DNA from 2 places in the Streptomyces sp. NPDC012825 genome. Region 1 is predicted to be linked to the other one. Evidence: riboswitches for the same ligand, from Rfam matches in the RefSeq annotation. Region 1 holds a riboswitch; the other holds the start of a gene.

Region 1 (3,188 bases):
GGAGCGGGAACTGGCCGAGCTGGAGCAGCGCGCCCGCCGTTACCGGGGCAGCCGGACACCCGTCCCGCTCGAAGGACGGACGGTCCTCGTCGTCGACGACGGGCTCGCCACCGGCGCCACGGCCCTGGCGGCCTGCCGGGTGGTCCGCGCCCGGGGCGCGGCCCGGATCGTCCTCGCGGTGCCGGTCGCGCCGCCCGGCTGGACGGCCCGGCTCGGCGGCGAGGCCGACGAGACCGTCGGCGTCGACACCCCGGAGGGGTTCTACGCCGTCGGCCAGTTCTACCGGGACTTCCCGCAGACGCCGGACGACGAGGTGATCGCCTGTCTGGACCGGAGCCGGGCCGCGCGCGACCCCGTCGTCCGGGACACGGACGTACGGATTCCGGTCGACGGCACCGCCCTCGCGGGAAGGCTGGCCGTGCCCGAGGGAGCCGTCGGTCTCGTCCTGTTCGCCCACGGCAGCGGCAGCAGCCGCCACAGCCCCCGGAACCGGGCGGTCGCCGCGGAGTTGAACAGGGCCGGTCTCGGGACCCTGCTGTTCGACCTGCTCGGCGAGGCCGAGGCGGCCGATCGGGCGCACGTCTTCGACACCCCGCTCCTCGCGGGCCGGCTCGCCGGGGTCACGGAACGGCTGGCCGAGCGGCCCGGTGTCGCGGGTCTCCCGCTCGGCTACTTCGGCGCGAGCACGGGCGCGGCGGCCGCGCTGTGGGCGGCGGGCGATCCCGCGTCCCCCGTCGCCGCCGTCGTCTCGCGCGGCGGCCGGCCGGACCTCGCGGCCGACCGGCTCGCCGGGGTGCGCGCCCCGACGCTCCTGGTGGTGGGGGGCGAGGACCCGCTGGTCCTGGACCTCAACCGACGGGCCGGGGCGCTGCTGCGCTGCGAGAACCGGCTGGCCGTGGTGGAGGGCGCCACCCACCTCTTCGAGGAGCCCGGAGCCCTGGAGGAGGTGGCGGAGCTCGCCGCCTCCTGGTTCACCGGGCACTTCCGGGGCCGGGGCGCCCCGGAAGCACCCGGTGCGGACTAGTACGCGCTGTCGACGTTGTCGATGGAGCCGTAGCGGTCGGCCGCGTAGTTGCAGGCGGCGGTGATGTTGGCGACCGGGTCGTACATGTCCATCGACGTGCCGGGCACGTGGTAGGCCAGGAAGGTCGGCTCGATGACCTGGAGGAGGCCCTTCGAGGGGGTGCCGTTGACGGCGTTGATGTCCCAGTTGTTGATGGCCAGCGGGTTCCCGGAGGACTCGCGCATGATGTTGCGGTGGATGCCCTCGTAGGAACCGGGGATGCCGTGCTGGGCCATGACGTCCAGCGACTGCCGGATCCAGCCGTCGAGGTTGTCGGTGTACTGGGTGGCGGCGACCGGAGCGGCCTCGACCGGGGCGGCCGGAACGGCGGCGGAGGCCGGGGCGGCGGCGGAGGCCCCCGTGCCGGCGGACGGCGCGGTCGCGCGGCGCTCGGAGCGGTTCGCCCGTTCGGTCGAAGCGGACTTCTCCGCCTTCGCGGTGGCCTTCCGCCCCGTCTTTTCCCGCTTCTCCGCCTGCGTCGGGGCGGCCTTGGCAGTGCCCCGATGAATCGTCAGTTCCAGACCCGGGTGGATGAGTGACGGATTGTCACCCACGGCGCTCTGGTTGGCGCGGTAAAGGCTCTTCCAGCCTCCCTGAATTCCCTTCTTGTGGGCGATCAGGGAAAGCGAGTCACCGCTCACGACGGTGTACGTGCGCGTGGTCGCCGGGGCGGCCGGAGCCTTGGCGGCGGCCGGGGCGGTGAAGGCCGTGGCGGCGATCTCCGGGGTCCCGGCGGCGGGCGCGGCGCCGGCCGTGGCGGGGGCGATCAGGGGCAGGGCCAGGGCGGCTCCACCGGCGCCGACCAGGGCGAGGCCACGGGAGACGTGGTTGCGGCGGGGGCGGCGGTGCTTGCCGTGTGCAGGCATGACGGATTCCTCTCCGGCGCCTACGAGGTGAGCTGTCGGGTTCGGACGGGAGATGTCCGGCCGCGCGCACGCGGCTGCACCCCGAGCCGTTCCGGAATCCGGACCGGCGTATTCGTGGGTCCCCCGCTCCTGCCGTCGGGTGAAAAGGGAGGTTTCCGAGCGGTGGCAGGATTAGGCGTTCCGCTCGAATGGAGGTGACCGTAGGCCAGTAATGCGGCGAATAACAAGAGGATCAGGACGTCGTTCCTCGCAAAAGGATCACCGAATTCGAGGAATTCAAGATCGGTCGGGCTCGGGAAACGCCGAACTTCCTTGTGCGGTAAGGGGTGGGGGAGGGCGGCGCGGTGCGGCGGCCCGTGCGGAGTGAGTCGCGTCACCAGGCGGGTTATGTCCGAATATGCGATGTACTTCCATTGATGGGGAAATAAGACGAAAATCGGCGAGGTGGGGCCTCTGGGGGCGTAAAGGGGCGCTTTGGGGCACCCGAGGGCGATCGCTGGCATTCAAGGGCAAGATGCTCAAAGCCGACATTCCTCCCGAAGGATGAAGCGCCCGACCCAGGAGCCGCCCGATGTCCCCCGCCGCCCCCCAGCTCACCCCCGACACCCCCGACGTCCTCGACCGCGAGGCGGCCGCCCTCTACGAGAGCGCCGTCTGGCAGCGGATCGTCACCGACTGGACCGCCCCCGAACCGCCGGCGCCCGCCCCCGAACCCCCGGCGCCGGGCCGGGAGGAGAGCTGGCGGGACCTGCTCAGCGTGCCCGTGGAGCGGCTCGTGGCCGAGGCGCTCGACGCGCTTCCGGCCCCGGGCCCCGTCGAGCGCCGCCTCCCCGGCCGGATCGGAGCCGTGCTGCCGGACCGCCTCCACGTGTGGCGCCGGGTCGGCCGGGCCGAGCTGCGCCCCTCGGTCCACCTCGGCTACGCGCGCCTCGTCCTGACCGAGTGGGGCTGGCAGAACGCCCCGTACAAGCTGCGCGACAGACGGGGGGCCCGCTGCGTCTGCGGGGCGCTCCTCGCCGCCCACCGCCTCGGCTACGGCGGCACGGACACCATGAACGAGGCGGCCGCCTGGATCATGACCGAGCTGCGGTCGCGGGGGTGGCGGGACCTCATCGGTCCGTGGAACCGGGCCCCCGGGCGCACGGCCGACGACGCCCTCGCCCTCCTCGACGCCACGATCCGCCGCGCCGCGCACGCCGGCCGTTGACGGCGCCGCCCGGGCGCGGGGAGCCCCGCACGCCCCCGCGCCCGGTCGGCCG
Region 2 (3,188 bases), on a different contig from region 1:
GTAGTCGGCCTCGATCGCCGTCCGGTCGACCCCGACGGCGAGCAGGGTGATCGCGACGGCGAGCCCGGCGCGGTCCTTGCCCGCCGCGCAGTGCATTAGGGCCGGGACGCTCTCCTCCGCCATGGAGTGCAGGATCCGGCTGTGCTCGGCGGTGCGCTCCACCACCATCCGGCGGTACGAATCGGACATCCGGGCCGCGGCCCTGCCGTCGCCGAGGATCTCCCGCAGCTGCGCGGTGTCGCCGTCGCGCACCAGCCTCCAGAACTCCTTGCCCTCGGCCGGGTCGTTGAGCGGTATGTTCACGTTCCGCACCCCGGGCAGCTCGACGTCCGGGCCCTCGACCCGCCGGTCGGCCTCGTTGCGGAAGTCGAAGACCGTGTGCAGCCCGAGGCCGGCGAGGAAGGCGGCGTCGCTCTCGGTCGCGTGGGCGAGGTGACCGCTGCGGAAGAGGCGGCCGGGGCGGACCGCGCGCCCGTCCGTCGTCGGCAGGCCGCCCACGTCCCGGAAGTTGCGGACCTCCGCCAGCTCGGGCTCGGCGGCTTCGACGGGCGGGACCTGCGGCAACTGCTGCGTCACGGATGCTCCTGGAAGGTTGGCGTGCGGATGCCCGACGTGACATCGGTTCCTGGGGCAATCATCCGGGTGAGAGGCGCGCGGCGCACCCCCTCGGACGGTAATGAGCGATCTGTCCGAATTGAGGTTTTGGGTATAACGCGCCCTGGTTGCGGGCGAGATGGGATTCGGCGCGTGAGCAGGGTCATAGAGGTGACGGATCGTGGCCGGATCCCCGGCACAATCTCCTTACGGGGCAAGGAAATCGGAGGAGCGTCTTCCACGGAGGGTGACCGGAATCCCGGAGGAACGATCTAGGGCGGAATCCCGGGACAAAACAACGGCTTGTTCGCGCCGACCCCGCTCGTCTAGCGTCACGCTCAATCCGGACGGACCGCCGAATCCTGCCACCGCCCGGAATTCCACCCATCCCATGCGTGGCAGGAGCGGGGGACCCAGGAAGTACGCCGGTCCCGCGATGCAGGACGGCTCGGGGTGAAGCCGCGCGAGAGCGCGGCCGGGCATCTCCAGTCCGAACCCGACAGCTCACCTCGCAGGCGCCGGAGAGGATTCGCCATGCCCGCGAAGGGTAAGCACCGCCGTCCCAAGAACAACCCCCTCACCCGCGGCTTCGCCGTCGCCGGCACGGGAGGCGCCGTCGTCGCCCTCCCGCTCCTCGGCGCCACCGGGGCCCACGCCGCCGAGCAGACCGCCCCGGCCGCCGCCTCCGTCCAGTCCGTCGTCACCGCGCACCCCGTCGCGGCGAAGACCGCCCCCGCGAAGGCCACCGAGGAGACCGCCCCCCGGACATACTCCGTCGTCTCCGGCGACTACCTGTCGAAGATCGCCGACGACCACCACCTCGCGGGCGGCTGGGAGAAGATCTACGAGGACAATCGCCGGACCATCGGCGCCGACCCCTCCCTCATCCTGCCCGGCATGAAGCTCACCATCGGCGCCAAGGGCTCCGCCCCCGCCGCCCCGAAGAGCACCACCGGCGCCCAGGCCTCCGGCAAGAACGGCGACGACGCCCCGCGCGCCTCCCGCGAGAGCCGCCGCGCCGCCGCCCCGGCCGCCGACACCGCGAAGACCTCGGAGAGCTCCACCGGCTCCTCGTCCTCCACCGGCTCCACCGCCTCCTCCTCCGGCTGGGTCGCCCCCGTCGCCGGCGGCGGCTTCTCCACCCCGTACCGCGCCTCCGGCTCCATGTGGTCCTCCGGCTACCACACCGGCGTCGACTTCATCGCCTCCTCCGGCACCACCGTCCGCGCCGTCGGCGCCGGCACGGTCGTCTCCGCCGGTTGGAGCGGCTCGTACGGCAACGAGGTCGTCATCAAGCACGAGGACGGCAACTACTCGCAGTACGCCCACCTCTCCTCCCTCTCGGTCTCGGCCGGGCAGAGCGTCGACGGCGGGCAGCAGATAGGCCTCTCCGGCTCCACCGGCAACTCCACCGGCCCGCACCTGCACTTCGAGATCCGCACCACGCCGAGCTACGGCTCGGACATCGACCCGCTGGCCTACCTGCGCCAGCACGGCGTCTCCGTCTGACGCCCCGAAAGGGACACCCTTTTTCCGACGGCCCGGCGTGCACACGCCGGGCCGTGGGCCTATTCCGACTTGGGGCAATCTTTATCGGTGGCATATGTCACCCGTCGTCAACCCCTCCTTACGGTCGCGTAGGCCACACGCGAAAGGGAAGGATGTGCCCCCGTGGCAGACGATTCGAGATCAAGAGACAAGAACGCATTCGGGTCGTACGCGGCGATCGGTGACAGCTTCACCGAGGGCGTCGGAGACCCCGGCCCCGACGGGACGTACGTCGGCTGGGCGGACCGTTTCGCGGTCCTGCTCGCCGACCAGCTGCCGGAGCACGACGCCTTCCGCTACGCCAACCTGGCCGTACGCGGGCGCCTCCTCGACCAGATCGTGGCGGAACAGGTCCCCCGGGCGAAGGAACTCGCCCCCGACCTGGTGACCTTCTGCGCGGGCGGCAACGACATCATCCGCCCCGGCAGCGACCCGGACGCCGTGGCCGAGCGCTTCGAGCGCGCCGTCGCCGACCTGACCTCCGCCGTCGGGACCGTCATGGTGACCACCGGCTTCGACACCCGCGACGTCCCCGTGCTCCGGCACCTGCGCGGCAAGATCGCCACCTACACCGCGCACGTCCGCGCCGTCGCCGACCGCTACGGCTGCCCGGTCCTCGACCTCTGGTCGCTCAGGTCCGTCCAGGACCGGCGGGCCTGGGACGGCGACCGGCTGCACCTCTCGCCCGAGGGACACACCCGGGTCGCCCTGCGCGCCGCCCAGGTCCTCGGCCTGCCGGTGCCCGCCGACCCCGACCAGGCGTGGCCGCCGATCCCGCCGCGCGGCTCGCTCGAGGTGCGCCGCGACAACATCCAGTGGACGCGGGAGTACCTCGTGCCCTGGATCGGGCGCCGGCTGCGCGGCGAGAGCTCCGGGGACCACGTCGAGGCCAAGCGCCCCGACCTCATGCCCCTCCAGCGGGTCTAGCGGGCGGTACGGCGGCGGGGATCCGCTCCAGGACCCCGCCCGCGAACACGTCGTACAGCGGCAGCGTCTCCAGGTGGACGTAGCCGATGTGGCAGTCGCAGACGGCGAGGGGGCAGGCG

The links. Region 1 has a riboswitch for cyclic di-AMP ahead of ACFY7E_RS17320 (transglycosylase SLT domain-containing protein). Riboswitches for the same ligand answer to the same signal wherever they lie in the genome.
Region 2: it holds a riboswitch for cyclic di-AMP, as region 1 does, so the genes downstream of both, ACFY7E_RS21005 (peptidoglycan DD-metalloendopeptidase family protein) here and ACFY7E_RS17320 (transglycosylase SLT domain-containing protein) in region 1, are expected to answer to the same signal.

The regions. Positions count from the first base shown of each region.
Region 1 is NZ_JBIBBZ010000007.1:5,384-8,571, forward strand. It holds gene ACFY7E_RS17315 (phosphoribosyltransferase family protein) at 1-1,024, shown strand, start outside; gene ACFY7E_RS17320 (transglycosylase SLT domain-containing protein) at 1,021-1,929, opposite strand; cyclic di-AMP (ydaO/yuaA leader) riboswitch at 1,934-2,117, opposite strand; gene ACFY7E_RS17325 (hypothetical protein) at 2,501-3,136, shown strand.
Region 2 is NZ_JBIBBZ010000010.1:10,291-13,478, reverse strand. It holds gene ACFY7E_RS21010 (tyrosine-protein phosphatase) at 1-576, opposite strand, end outside; cyclic di-AMP (ydaO/yuaA leader) riboswitch at 966-1,125, shown strand; gene ACFY7E_RS21005 (peptidoglycan DD-metalloendopeptidase family protein) at 1,129-2,103, shown strand; gene ACFY7E_RS21000 (SGNH/GDSL hydrolase family protein) at 2,266-3,069, shown strand; gene ACFY7E_RS20995 (STM4011 family radical SAM protein) at 3,047-3,188, opposite strand, start outside.